DNA from 2 places in the Bradyrhizobium sp. PMVTL-01 genome. Region 1 is predicted to be linked to the other one. Evidence: riboswitches for the same ligand, from Rfam matches in the RefSeq annotation. Region 1 holds a riboswitch; the other holds the start of a gene.
The links. A riboswitch is a leader RNA that binds a small molecule or an ion and turns the genes downstream of it on or off. The one in region 1 is predicted to bind cobalamin.
Positions count from the first base shown of each region.

Region 2: linked by a shared signal. The riboswitch ahead of metE (5-methyltetrahydropteroyltriglutamate--homocysteine S-methyltransferase) and the one ahead of ACRQ5Q_RS28210 (energy-coupling factor ABC transporter permease) in region 1 are both predicted to bind cobalamin.

Region 1 is NZ_CP193982.1:5,797,253-5,804,664, forward strand. Features, by position in the region: gene cobT (nicotinate-nucleotide--dimethylbenzimidazole phosphoribosyltransferase) at 1-922, opposite strand, end outside; gene cobF (precorrin-6A synthase (deacetylating)) at 933-1,682, opposite strand; gene ACRQ5Q_RS28210 (energy-coupling factor ABC transporter permease) at 1,722-2,399, opposite strand; cobalamin riboswitch at 2,437-2,656, opposite strand; gene cobA (uroporphyrinogen-III C-methyltransferase) at 2,702-3,433, opposite strand; gene ACRQ5Q_RS28220 (cobyrinate a,c-diamide synthase) at 3,430-4,740, opposite strand; gene cobM (precorrin-4 C(11)-methyltransferase) at 4,740-5,522, opposite strand; gene ACRQ5Q_RS28230 (cobalamin biosynthesis protein) at 5,519-5,887, opposite strand; gene cbiE (precorrin-6y C5,15-methyltransferase (decarboxylating) subunit CbiE) at 5,884-7,065, opposite strand; gene ACRQ5Q_RS28240 (cobalt-precorrin-6A reductase) at 7,076-7,412, shown strand, end outside.
Region 2 is NZ_CP193982.1:2,509,274-2,516,685, reverse strand. Features, by position in the region: gene metE (5-methyltetrahydropteroyltriglutamate--homocysteine S-methyltransferase) at 475-2,820, opposite strand; cobalamin riboswitch at 2,922-3,124, opposite strand; gene ACRQ5Q_RS11300 (nodulate formation efficiency C protein) at 4,135-4,857, shown strand; gene ACRQ5Q_RS11295 (thermonuclease family protein) at 6,280-7,005, shown strand; gene ACRQ5Q_RS11290 (carbonic anhydrase) at 7,014-7,412, shown strand, end outside.

The DNA of each region.
Region 1 (7,412 bases):
TCAGCGGCTGCACGTTCAGCGCGCGCAGCACCAGCCGATGTCCCTGCTCCGCCGATTGATGCGAAGGCAGCAGGAATGGCTGACACGACGGGTTGAGCCGCACGGCCGCCAGCGCCGCGACCGATACGATGAAGCCGTCGATCAGCACAGGGATGCGGCGCTGCGCGGCCGCAATGATGGCGCCCGCGATCGCCGCGATCTCGAGTCCGCCGACAGCACACAGGATCTTTTCGGCCGAGGCGCCCGCAACGCCATGACGCGCAATCGCGGCATCGATCACGCGCGCCTTGTGCGCACGGCCCGCCGCATCGACGCCGGTGCCGCTGCCCGCGATCTCCTCGGCGCTGACGCCGAGCAGGCTCGCGGCGATCGCCGCTGATGTCGTGGTGTTGCCGATGCCCATCTCGCCGAAGAGCAGGAGATCAGGCTGGCTGGCCTCGGCACGCGCGACCGCGCGCTGGCCGGCTTCGAAGGCGAAGACCAGCTCTGCTGGCGTGAGCGCAGCCTCGACACTGAAATCACGGGTGCCACTGCGCGGCTTGTCGGTGACGATGCCAGGGATCGCCCCCTCCGTCAGCGTGCCGGCGTCAACGACTTCCAGGTTTGAGCCGAGCTCGCGCGCCAGCACCGAGATCGCTGCGCCGCCTGAGGCAAAATTCGCCATCATCGCGATGGTGACCGCCTGCGGATAGGCCGACACCCCCTGCGCGACGATGCCGTGATCGCCGGCGAAGATGATGATGGGTACGCACGCGGCACGCGGTTGCTCGGTCGCTTGGAGGCCGGCAAGCTCGATCGCAAGCTGCTCGAGCCGGCCGAGCGCGCCGGTCGGTTTTGTCAGTTGCGCCTGACGTGCGATCGCCGCATCGCGATGGGTCGCGGAGGCATCGGGACATTTCTGGGTGACCCAGCCGGGGAGCATGCTGCCTCGCTTACGGCCTGCGCTTGAGAATGTAGCTGTCCATGATCCAGCCGTGGCGCTCGCGCGCCTCCTGCCGGAGCGCGACGATGCGCGGGCCCGCGTCAGTGAGCGCGCCGGACATGATGATCTGGTCGGGCATGCCGAGATAAGCGCCCCACCAGATATGGAGCCCTTCCGGATCGAGCGACTGGAATGCCGTGCCGCCGTCGAGCATCACCACCACCGTGTCGACGCCCTGCGGCCAGCCGCCCTCTCGCAAGCGACGGCCTGTCGTGACCAGAAACGGTTCGCCGATGTCGTTGAGCGGCAGCGCGTGCGCCGCGCACAGCGCCTGGATCGAGGTGATGCCGGGCACGACTTGGAGTGCAGGCAAGGGATCGAGCCGGCGCGCAATCCGCAGCGAGGAATCGTAGAGCGAAGGATCGCCCCAGATCAGCAGTGCGACCTTGCCGTCGCCGCCCAGATGGTTCGCGATTGTCTGCGACCATGCGGCGGCGACCGCATCATGCCAATCGTCCACGCCCTTGCGGTAATCGGCCTCCGTCGCGTCGCGCACCGGCAGGTCGAACTCGGCAATGCGCGTCGTGTTGCTGGTAAGCACGTCAGTGCAGATCGTCCGCCTGAGATCGGCGAGATCGGATTTCGCGCTTCCCTTGCGCGGGATCAGGACCAGATCGGCCGCGTTGATGGCGCAGATCGCGGCGCGCGTGAGCTGCTCGGGATCGCCGCAACCGATGCCTATCAGGGAGAGCGTGAGCATCGGGCGTACAGGGGGGCCATGACGGCCGCCCCTTGTCTCTTAAGCCGCGTTGTGCAGGCGCGGGGTGACGAGGCCCGGCGCCGTAACACCGCGCAGCGACTTCGCCAGCGCCAGCACGGCGAGATCGGCCAGCGGCTCGATCACGATGACGAGCGCGTAGGAGGCCGCGAAGGCCGCGATGTTGGCGAGGTTGCTCATGGCAAAGCCGGAGCCATAGAGCGCCCAGAACGCCACCCAGGCGATCACGCCGGCTTGGTAGGTGGTCGAGAGCGCCAGCGCCTGGCGATACCTGAGGTCGACATAGGCGGTGTTGCGGGAAACGAGCCGCGCGGCAATCGCCTGGATCGCGAACAGCGGCACCAGCAGCGTGGTGACGTTCATGCCGTATTGCGGCAGGTCGGCCGGCTCGAAGAGCACGCCTTGAAGCAGCAGGCCCAATGCGAGGCCGAAGGCTGCGGGCGCGGCGCCGAACAGCAGGAACAGGGTCGAACCGAGGATGAAGTGCACCTCGGAGACGCCGACGGGGAAGTGCGGCAGGATCTCGAAGAAGGTGAAGACGAGGCCCGTGGTGGCGAGCGTCCGCGCCGCGAATGACGTGATCCCCTGCTCGCGTACGGTCTCAGCGGCGAGCTTCAGGGCAACGCCGCCTGCGGCGATGCCGGTTGCGTAACTCAACACGAGCTTGGCGCCCGTCACGACGCCCGGTTCGATATGCATGGCTCAGTTCCTTCCTGCCGTCACACCCGACGGCCTTGGCCTCAAAACATGCACGGCCGGTCTCCTGGCTCGCGGTTCACTGGGGTTCTCCGGCCTTCCCGAACCTTGCGGTCCAGTGGCTGATCGGAGCCCCTCACCGCTTACAGTCGCGGGGGCGGCTGGGGTTTTGGGCGCCGCAACTGGGTCCGCCCATCCCCATTCCCGATTATGCTCCGGCGCTTTGCGCCGCGTCGAGCACCATGCCCCTCTTGTGTGCCTCTTTCGCATCGCAGGCGTCAAGGGGCGAACGGCGGCAGTGGCCCTCATGACGGATATTCCCCTGCCAGCGCACCGAACAGGATGACCGCGGCCGTCGAAGCCGCCCCGCCTCGTGCAAGCTGCTCGGCAAGCTCGGCAATCGTGGTGCGGACCAGCCGTTCCTCGGGTCGCCCGAGGGATTCGGCGAACAGCGCCGGGGTATCAGCGGCGAGGCCGTGGGCGATCAATTTTGCGGCAAGCGCCGGAAACGTGCGCCGGCCCATATAGACGACGGTGGTCGCCTCAGGGTCGGCCAGCGCCGCCCAGTTCAGGTTTGGCGGCAGCTCGCCAGTGACATCGGCCCCGGTGACGAACTGCACGCGGCGCGAGGTGTGCCGCCGGGTCAGCGGGATTCCCGCCTGCGCCGCGGCGACACAGGCCGAGGTGACCCCGGGAACGATCTCATAGCCGATGCCGGCTTCGCGCAGCGTCTCGATCTCCTCTTCGAGCCGGCCGAAAATGCCGGCATCGCCGGACTTCAACCGCACCACGCGCGCGCCGGTTGCCGCATAGTCGACCAGGAGGCGGTTGACATGGTGCTGCTTCGTGGAGGGCCGCCCGGCCCGCTTTCCCACCGCGACGAGATTGGTACCAGGCCGGGCGAGATCGAGGATCGCGCCGGAGGCAAGATCGTCATAGAGCACGACATCGGCCTCGCGCAGCCGCGCGGCGCCCTTCACGGTGAGGAGCTCGGGATCACCGGGGCCGGCGGAGACGAAGGAGACAAAACCGCTCACCGGTCCTCCGCGATCAGATGGAAGAACGTGCCGGTGGCGCGGCCGCGCTGCGAGCCGGTCTCGGCGATGACCGCGCCCGTTGCATCATGCACGACCGCCAGCGGCGTATCGGGCTGGGCAAGGATGGTCGAATAGTGGAACTCGTGGCCGCGCAGGCGCGCGCCCGCCCGATGTCCCGGCATCGGCGTTGCAAGTGTGGCGAGACGATAGCCCAGATGCATGCGGCGCTTGGCAAAGCTGGTCTCCAGGCCAAGCAGACCCGTCATCTCATGACGGACCCCGTCGGCATCTTTGAGGCCTGCGCCCAGCACCATATAGCCTCCGCACTCCCCGTGCACCGGCCGCGTCTCGACGAAGGCGCGCAGGCTGCTGCGAAACCGCGCATTGGCTGCGATCTTTCCTGCGTGAAGCTCGGGATAGCCGCCCGGTAGCCAGCAGACGTCGGCGCTCGCGTCGGGCACCTCATCAGCGAGCGGCGAGAATGTCGAGATCTCGGCGCCCGCCGCGCGCCAGGCCTCCAGCATATGCGGATAGACGAAGGAGAACGCCGCATCACGGGCGAGCGCGATGCGTTGCCCGGGCGGCGTCACGTTCCACCCATTCGCCGTAGGTCGCGGCGACCAGCGGGCAGCGAAGCGCAGCACCGCATCAAGATCGACATGCGCGGCGACGAAGCGCGCGGCCTCGTCGATCAGCTTGCCGATGTCGGCCTGCTCCTCCGCCTGCACGAGGCCGAGATGTCGTTTCGGCAGGCTGACCTCGGCGTGACGCGGCAGCGCGCCGAACACGGCGATGCCGATGTCCGCAAGCGCGCGCCGCACCAGGTCTTCGTGGCGCGGGCTGGCGACGCGATTGAGCACCACACCGGCAAGTCGCACGCCGGGCCGATAGTCGCGCAAGCCGGCAGCGATCGCCGCCGCCGTCTGCGCCTGCCCGGAGGGATCGATCACAAGGACCACCGGCCAGCCCAGCATCTCCGCGATGTCGGCCGAAGCACCGGTGCCGGAAACACCGCGCGCTGCAACGCCATCGAACAGGCCCATCGAGCCTTCGGCGAGAACAATGTCGGCATCCGTGCCGCGGCTGACGAGATGGTCGATGGTCGCGCGGTCCATCGCCCAGCTATCGACGTTGACGGAGGCGCGGCCCGTGGCGGCAGCGTGGAAAGCGGGATCGATATAGTCCGGCCCGCTCTTGAAGCACTGCACCTCGAGGCCACGATTGCGCCAGGCGCGCGCGAGCGCCAGCGTCAGCGTGGTCTTGCCGACGCCGGAGGCCGGAGCCGAGATGACGAGCGCAGCCGGCATCAGGAGACCTCCGGAAAGCGCGGTTCGGCACCGACAGGCCGATAGCGGCGATCGTAATCGGCGGCATAGAGGCGGCTGTCGTCGAAATCCGCCGCACCCAGCGTCCTGCCGACAAAGATCAGCGCGGAGCGCTCCATCTCGCCACCCACGGCAGAATCGAGTGTCGCCAACGTCGCACGGACGATGCGCTGCTCCGGCCAGCTCGCGCGCCACACGATCGCGACCGGGCAATCCGCGCCGTAATACGGCGTGAGCTCGGCGACGACGTGATCGAGCAGATGGATCGAGAGATGAATCGCAAGCACTGCACCGGTCGCAGCGAAGGCGGCAAGCTTCTCGCCCTCGGGCATCGCGCTGGCGCGGCCAGGTGTGCGCGTCAGTACTACGGTCTGGGCAAGACCGGGCAGCGTCAGCTCGGCTTCCAGCGCCGCCGCAGCGGCAGAAAAGGACGGCACTCCAGGCGTCACAGTGAAGGGAATGCCGAGCGCGCGCAGGCGGCGGAGTTGCTCGCCCATCGCCGACCAGATCGAGAGATCGCCGGAATGCAGGCGCGCGACATCCTTCCCTTCGGCGTGCGCGGCTGCGATCTCGGTGATGATCTCATCGAGCGACAGCGGCGCGGTATTTACGATGCGCGCACCGGGCGGGCAATGCGCCAGGACGCCTTCGGGCACCAGCGAGCCGGCATAGAGACAGACCGGACAGGCCGCAATCAGGTCGCGGCCGCGCAAGGTGAGAAGATCGGCAGCGCCCGGCCCGGCACCGATGAAATGCACGGTCATGGACCGTCTCCTTGCGCGATTGCGGCGGTGGCCGTGCGATCCTGCGAGACCACGCGCGTTGCAATCAGTCGCGCGCGCGGGCCGGCAGCCGCGAGCGCCGCTGCTTCGGCAACCGATCCCGTCCCGAACTTCTCTGCGATGAGCTTCGATTGCGTGAGCGTGTCGATGCCTGCCAGCGTCTCGGCCGGAACGGCCCTGATCGGCACACCGCACTCACGTGCGAGCTGCTTCAGCGCCTCTGCGTCGGCCTTGTCGCTGACAGTTGCCATCGCCGTAAGCCCTTCGGGGCCGCCGGCGGCCAGCAGCGCCTCGCGGAGCGAAGTCAGTGTGACATCCTTTCTGAATCCGAGCCCGGCGACCTTCATCGGACGACACTCCACTGCACGACCGGGCGCGCCGCTTCCCAGGAGCGATAGCGGCCAAGCGGCGCGGCATGTGCGATCTCGGCCCGCATCAGTTCGCCGCCATGGCGCTGATGCAATTCGCTGAGCAGCGCCTCCGTCTCCAGCGTCACGGAATGTGCGACCAGCCGCGCCCCCGACACGAGCCGCGACCAGATGGCGCCGAACATCGCGTTATCGAGTCCGCCACCGATGAAGACGGCGTCCGGCACGTCAAGCGCCGCGAGCGCTTCGGGCGCGGTCTCCGTAACGACGGTGATCCGGTGCGTCAGCCCGAACGCAGCCGCATTCTTGCGGATATTCGCGGCGCGATCCTCTCGACCCTCGACTGCGATCGCCGTTCCACCGCATAGCGCCCATTCAACCGAAATAGAGCCCGAGCCGGCGCCGATGTCCCACAGCCGCTCGCCGCGACGCGGCGCCAGCGCCGAGAGTGCCAGCGCGCGCACCGGACGCTTGGTGATCTGGCCGTCATGGACGAAGAGATCGTCTGACAGTCCCGTGCTGCGGGGCATGCCTTGTGTGCCCTTCGCCTCGATGGCTACTGTAACCAGGTTTTCAGCAAGATCACCGGCAAAACTGTCCGCGCGATATTCCCTGATGCTTTCGCGCGGCCCGCCTAGCGCAGCGAGTATCCAGAAGGCCGAGGCCCCCCATCCGCGCTCGCTCAACCATTTTGCGAAATCACCTGCCGCTTTCCCATCGCGCACGAGGCAGATGATGCGCGCGCCTCGCGCAAGGTGCGGCACGAGGCGCTCGAACGGCGCGGCGTGAAGCCCGAGGCAGACCGTGGATTCGAGACGCCAGCCCAGGCGCGCCGCGGCGAGCGAGAACGTCGATGGCGCGGAGTGCGCGATCCACTCGCGGGCCTGCAGCTTCTCGGCAAGGCTCGTGCCGGCGCCATGCCAGAACGGATCGCCGGAGGCCAGCACCACCGTCGGCCTGCCGCGGCAGCTCAGCACGACATCCGCATCGAACGGCACCGGCCACGAACGGCCGCGGCCACCCACGTCCGCCAGCGCGAGATGGCGCTCACCACCGAACACGGTTTCAGCCCTCGCAAGCGCCTTTCGACTTGCGTCCGACAGCCCGGCAAGGCCATCTTCGCCGATACCGACGATGGTCAGCCAGGGATCAGCCAAGGAATTAGCCATGACGCGCGCCCTCATTCTGGGCGGAACGGCCGATGCGAGCCTGCTCGCTGCGGAGATCGCGCGTGCAGATATTGACGCCGTGTATTCGTACGGCGGCCGCACCCGCGCGCCCGCCGACCAGCCACTGCCGACCCGCATCGGCGGTTTTGGCGGTGTGAGCGGGCTCGCCGACTACATCCGCAGTGAAGGCATCACGCATGTGATCGACGCAACGCATCCCTTCGCTGCCGAGATGAGCCGCAATGCCGTTGCAGCGTGCGCCGAAACCGGCACCCCGCTGATTGCGCTGGAGCGGACGCCCTGGACGCGGGCGACCGGCGACAACTGGATCGAGG
Region 2 (7,412 bases), 3.3 Mb from region 1:
GTTGGGTAGGGACCGGAAACGATGCAGCGTCGATTGAATGAGCGAGCCTGACGGGAATCATCTTCCAGCGGACCGAATCGTGGTGGGCACCTTCGCGGTGTCCGTCAAGCATGACTTTTCTCATTGCTGTCGCAACCGTTGCCATCGTGCTCATGGGCGACAAACGTCGGTGTAGATTTTTAAATCTCAGGCTGTACGGTCGCATACCGCCGCATAATTTAGCTGCGATGGACTTGTGCTTTATAATAGGCGCAGATCCTTCGATGTTGTCGCCTTGATCGACCGTTCGGCTATTCTCGCTCGGCGGACGAAAGTAGCGCGACGCGTCACCGTCGTTCCTCCGACCCTGCACCTTCCTCGGTCCACGAAGTGGGCCGGACATTTTTCTTGACGCCAGGGCTTGCCTCGACATTGTGGAAAGCGCAAATGGCCACAAGCGAATTAGCTTTGTCGAGAACAGACCCGGGCTCGGGATCAATGGTTTTGCGGATAGGCTGCAGCGCGCAGTTCGCGAGCGGCAGCGACCATGTTGGTTAGTGCAGGCCGGACCTCCTCCCATTTGCGCGTTTTTAGGCCGCAGTCCGGATTGACCCAGAGCTGCGAATCCCGCAAACGCGTGCGAGCTAGCACCATCAGCTCCTTCATTTCGCTCGCCTCGGGAACGCGTGGAGAGTGGATGTCGTACACGCCAGGTCCGATTTGATTTGGATATTCGTACTTCTTGAATGCATCCAGTAGCTCCATTTTCGAGCGCGACGACTCGATCGAAATGACATCCGCATCCATTGCAGCGATCGCAGCGATGATATCATTAAACTCAGAGTAGCACATATGTGTATGGATTTGCGTTTGATCGGCAACTCCCGATGAGCAGATGCGGAAGCAATCCCCGGCCCAATCGAGATATGCCTTCCAGTCTGTTCGGCGCAATGGCAATCCTTCGCGGAGTGCAGCTTCGTCGATCTGGATCATGGCCGCGCCGGCATTCTCGAGATCGCGGACTTCGTCGCGGATCGCGAGCGCAAGCTGACGGCAGACCTCGCTTCTAGGAATATCATCGCGAACAAACGACCAGTTCAGGATCGTCACCGGTCCGGTCAACATCGCTTTCATCGGCTTACTGGTTAGTGATTGCGCGTAGCGCCACCATTCCACCGTGATCGGCTTCGACCGTACTGCGTCCCCTAACAGGATCGGGGGCCTGACGCAGCGCGAACCATAGGACTGTACCCATCCATTCATGGTAAATGCGAAGCCGGCGAGTTGCTCGCTAAAGTACTGCACCATGTCATTACGCTCGAATTCGCCGTGCACGAGGACGTCAAGACCGATGTCTTCCTGCCAACGTACGGCGCGGGCTATCTCCTCCTTGAGGAACCTGTCGTATTGTTCGTCGCTCATCGCACCTCGCGCATGCGCCGCACGAGCATTTCGGACCTCTGTGGTCTGTGGAAACGATCCGATCGTCGTGGTAGGAAAATCTGGTAGTCCAAAGCGTTTCCTTTGGATCTCGGAACGGCGGGCAAATGGGCTGGCGCGCCGGCGCATCGTCTCGTCGATCGTCCTCATCCGGACAGCGACATTGGCATCATGGATCTTCGGCGAAGTCCGGCGGGCAGTCACAGCGCGTTCCGAATCGGCAAGAGCTAGCCCAACATTCTGGTCGCCTGCGAGTACCCGCCCCAGGATCGCAAGCTCACGCATCTTCTGAACCGAGAAAGCAAGCCAGCTTTTGACCTCGGACGTAAGCCCGGTCTCTAGTTCAACATCGACAGGCACGTGAAGCAGCGAGCAGGATGGAGCGAGCTGTACACGGCGCCTGCCGAGCTTCGCAATCGCTGGATCCAGCCGCTGACGGAGCGACGACAAGTTCGAGCGCCATATGTTCCGGCCGTCGATCACACCGAGCGACATGATGAGATCTCTTCGGCCCGCTGCAATGATTTGATCCAATAGCTCTGGCGCTCGAACAAGATCGAGGTGCAGGCCGGAAACTCGCAGATTCAAGGCAGTATTTAGATTGTCGCCTAACGCGCCGAAATAGCTAGCAACCATGATCTTGATGGCCGGTCCCTCCTTTGCGAACCGGTTATAGGCATGTAGCAAAGATTTTCGCGCCGCCTCATCGAGATCAAGGGCCAGGCAGGGCTCGTCAATCTGAACCCAACTAGCCCCTCGTTCGGCCAATTCATGCAGAACGTCGATATAGACCGGTATAAGATCATCCAAAAGGGCGAGGGGCTGGAACGCGCTATCGGCACTCTTGCCGAGCTTCAAGAATGTGACCGGCCCGATCAGGACCGGGCGGGTCTGGAAGCCAAGAGCCTTTGCTTCCTCGTACTCTTCAATGGGTTTGCGAGAGCACAGTCTGAACGCTTGTCCCCTGTAGAACTCGGGAATCATGTAGTGGTAGTTGGTGTCGAACCACTTGGTCATTCCCTGCGCGGGTGCGCCAGATCCCCGCGGGCTCTGACCGCAACTCGCATCCTGGTCGTCGCATTGTGATCCGCGAGCCATGGCGAAGTACTTCTTGAGCGAAACGGATTCTCCTTTCGAGGCGTAGATCTCCGGGATGGCGCCAACCATGGCACTTGTATCGAGTACCTGATCATACAGCGAGAAGTCGTTCGACGGAATGATCGTGACGCCGAGAGATTTCTGACGAGCCCAGTTCGCTGCGCGCAGGCCGGATGCGTCCTCGTGCAACTGCTGTTCGCTGATCTTTCCGGCCCAGTAGCTTTCGAGAGCGAATTTGAGCTCACGCCTTGGACCGATGCGCGGCGTTCCGAGCGTAGCGATTGGAAGAGAGCGAAGAGACATAGTGTCAACCCCTGTTGGGGACAGAGGCCGTGGCGGACGCAGGCAGGGGAGTCGCACGTGCGACGGCTGCTTGGCGCACCACCGAGACACCCCGCCCGTGGACCCAATATTTTGTCGGGGCAGGTCTCCTGGCTTGCTGGTCATCGCTGCTGTCCGGCCTTCCCGAAGCCTTGGAGGCTTCAGTGACATCGTTGGACAGCGGCTCGCCGCTTACAGTTGCGGGGGCAGCGCCGGCATTCGCACCGGCTTCCCTCTTAGCTCCGGATCAAATGGGCACCGGAGAACCTCGACGGCTTGGATTATCGGCAGGAGAACTCTTCCGTCAACCTCTCAGATTGTGTGCCAAGCCGATCTCGGACACCTGTTGGGCGAATGAGCGCGCAGGTGTATGATTCACCACTATCTAAAGACATTCTCTAATCAAAGATTCCGAAATCAGACATGTCTTTGTCAGATGCCTCAATGAGCATTAGAGGTGCCTTGAAGCGGTGCCGCACGCCAGATCGATGAAAGGGACAGAAGCAGCCTGCCGGCCGGGAGTACCGCTGTTTCGAGCGGAATACTGGCGATGCGGCTTCCGCTTTCCAGAAGCTCGCCCAGCACCCGTTGGCCAGCAGTTTTCTCGGACTAAAGGATCTACATCGAATAGGCCAGGGCACGTGGCGCAATCTAGCAACATTCGCGGGGCGAGGTTGATTTGGCGTGCCAGCCGGACTTCGAAGGCGGAACTCGGCTTTGTGTCGCTGGCAATCCTGTAGCTCGAACGCCGACGATAGCGATAGCGAACCGCTCGGTTTAAATGGCGGCAAACGCACTGCCGATTGTCATCAGGCACTTGGCATCGAGGCGTTCACCTCTTGCGCTAACTATCCAGCGCAGCACAGGGAAACGACAGCTGCGGCGGATACACTGAATGAAAACATCGAAACGGGCGCAGGTCGGAAAGTCGACAAGTGGGACACTAAATCCGTGAAAATTTGCGCCTATTGCCTGGCACGAAGAATGCAAGCCCTCGGCATGCCCAGTCTCCTCCTGCTGGGCATGTCCAGCTCAGCCAATTGACGCTGTCGCTCGCGAGGGAAGTCAGCGGCGCGTGACGTAGAGGGGAGCGCCTGCTGGCGCGGGAGTAGCGGGGTGCCCCCTCACATCTCGGGACATTTCTTACGCTCGCTCATAGCAGGTTCAAGGTCACCCGCTTTGAAAGATGTCTGGATGAGACCTGATAGGCTGAGCTTTATGAAGAGAATGTCTGGAAGACCAGCGCCATGGCTTTGCCTGGCCGGATTTCTAATCTGCCTCGCCTGGCCGGCTGCCATGAGCAACAGTATTCGCGCCAACGACAGCCCCCTTGTCGAACGACTCAAGTCAACTTGGCGATCGCAAGATGGTGAGACGATAGAACAAATCATCTCCAATGTTTCGATGGTGGCCCAGTTCGTCCCTCAAATGTGGGGCGTTGTTGAACTTGGCCAAAACGACTTTGTTTTCGTTTCGTGGACCAGGCATCGGGACAACAAATCAGACGAACAGTCCGTTATCGCCTGGAAAGTCGCGCCCGACGGTACGATGGAACTCGCCTCAACGTATGCGAAGCCGATCGAGTTGGGCTGGCGCGCCCTGGCGCTCTCGTTGATCGCCACTGAAGTCGCACATGCCGAACCGGGCGCTAATCTTAACTTTCTGCATGATCCGACCAACTTCAACTTTGTGACTACGCCGCAAGGCCGGCTTGGCGATCTTCTGCGGCACGGCCGCTGCACTATCGTCGATCCTGTTGGAGTGGACTACCTACCGAAGCGGAACGACAAGCCGACCGAGAAGGGTGATATATGGCGCGTTCTGCTCGTGGTGAACTGTAGTATCCAAGGACCACGTTATTTTACGTACAATGGGGTCATCTCATTCGAGAAGACTGAAGGACATGATTGGGAGCCACAATCCTCCTTTGCCAAGCGCATCGCGAAATTTCCTCCTGGCTCCTGGTTTCAACGCATCGAGCCAAAGGAAGAGGAAGACTTAGAAGAGCGAAGGCCTTAGTAAACCGTCGTGCAGCGCGACATCGCGCCGCAGCCCGTCCATGGCCGGGCGCGTCGGACCCAACTGCAAGACATACCCGCTCTGTTGTTTAGGGCTCCGCAACTGTCCGGCTGCCCTTTCTCTGAGACGAAAAGCGACGAGGAAGTTACCGCGAACGGGGCAGCGGTAGCGACCCCGGCATGCACGATGAGCGCCTGCCCATTTCCGAGTGCGCAGGGCGGGAAGCTCCGGGGCCGTACCGAGAACGTCGAGCACCAGACTGGCTCGGGCCCTAGCTTCCCTCGCACTCATTCGTCTGCACGCATCGATCCGGATTCGAAGCATGGGAAAAGCGCGTCTTTAGTTCTGCTCCGCCTGTCCTGGCACCGTCTCTGATTGCGAATTCGGCTCTGAGCCGTCCATCCACTTCAAGCGCGCAACAAAAGACCGGTACTTCCCGACCGGCCGCGACCATGTCATTCCAATCGTGCAGCGAGGTGCTTAAGTATGATGCGCAGCCTAAGTCGGCAACCGCACAGAAGCTATCCGCATCGAGTGCGGTGATGCGCAACGCGTAATGTAGACTCAAGCCTCGCACTGAATTGCATCAGGATGGTACTCGCGATTGTCCGAACACGTGGGCCGCCTCCCCTTCTCCGGCGCGTCGACGCCAAAGCCGCGGCTCAATGTCGACAGCCTTTACAATTGCTGGAGCAAACGCATGCTAATGCAGCGCTCCTGGGTATGCACGTTGAGATCGCGAGGAACGTCCCTACCAACGAGCGGCCGCCCGTCGCGCGGCCTCAGTCATAAATGATTCCGTCCTTAATCGTTTGGGAGGGAGCGCTTAACGAATATCGTGCAGCGCGGACGAGCCAAAAGCTCCAATGCGATTGCCATCAGCGTTCATCTGGTCGGGCGTAAGAAGGCACCTAATTTGTGCGGTTTGTTCAAACAAGAAAGGTTCATGTGCGCGGCGAACGTTTTACTGAACTTCATTGCGTCTCTTTGTAAATCCGTCAGAGCGATTCAGACCAGAACCTTCTTGAACATCTTTTTCCTGTCAACAACAACCACAGCAAGGTTGCTCCTCCACGCCTGACTGCACCGCGAGCGTCGAGGCTTCATAGTCGGCAATTTTGCAAAGACAACATTCCGACGCTCGGGTTTGTCTATCACCGCGAGTTCGGCGGGGCCCGATGCGGATCTTCTCCTCAGGTCGAGAGGGTACAGGGCGCTCCCAGTGAGAGAGCCGTCGATGCTCGAATACCGCCGCGCGCACTGCGGAAGAAATCTCTTGAACCTTACGCAGCGTCAGGTCGTAGCTTCGCGAAGCTCTCATAAAGCACGTCGAAAATGCCAGCCGGATAGCGGATATAATTCGTTCGGGCAGTCGACGGCACCGTATCGTGCGTGAACATGGACAGGAGCGAAAGGCTCGGGATGAAGCACCGCGGAATCATATGCGCATTGCTCGCTCTCATCACATCTCCGGTCTGCGCCGCGACAGTCAGCGGTGTTCCGCGCATCCTCGACGGCAATACTATCGAGATCGAGCACACCAACGTTCGGCTCTCGGGCATCGAAGCTCCTGAGACGGACCAGGTCTGCCTCGACGCCCAGGGCCGGAGATGGGCCTGCGGCGTAGCTGCTCGCGACGAGCTCATCAAGCATTCGAATGGGCGAACCTGGGATTGTCATACCCAAAGAACCGTTGAGTACAGGGGAGCCCACGGCAGCTGCTTCATCGAAGGCGAGAATGTGAACGCCTGGATGGTACGCTCGGGCTGGGCACTATCGGCTGGTGCATCTCGCCATACCTACGCTGTCTATGAGTTGGTGGCGAGCACAGCCCATGCGGGGCTGTGGTCGGGGGCGTTCATCGCGCCCTGGGACTGGCCTCGCCGCAATAGGGGCACGATTATCGTCGGCGCGACGTTGGTTCCGATCGACGCTCAGGAAGTCCTTGTCGGATCCGATCTGCTATCGGAACCGCCGTCCCCCGAGTGCCTGATAAAAGGCACTCTCGAGCGCCGCGGCGAGCGCTTTTATCACCTGCCAGGGCAACCCAGTTACGACCAAATCGACATGACGAAGAAACGCGGCGAACGCTGGCTCTGTAGCGAAGCGGAAGCCAAAGCCACCGGGTGGCGTAAGGCCGTGCGATGAGGCGACACATGCATGCAGCCTATTCTCCAGACATGCACCATTTAACCAAGATCGCGCGTTCGCGCCGGTCGCTGTTGGTGTTCGCTGCTTTGGCAGTTTCCCTGCGGCTCGGCAATAGCATTGTCGATGCGAAGGAAGCAAAAGGCCCGCCCAAGCCGGACAACCTGCTGGCGCCAGATGCTGCCCTAAACCGGCTGCTGAGGGGGAATGATCGTTTTGTCCAGGGCGCATCACGAGTCGACGATTTCAGGCGCGAGCGTCCGGTCTTAGTTGAGGGCCAAAATCCATATGCGGCGGTTCTGAGCTGCGCCGACTCTCGCGTGGCGCCCGAGCTTGTCTTCGACAGCGGACTAGGTGATCTGTTTGTCTGCCGCATCGCCGGAAACTTCGCTAATGACGATACGCTC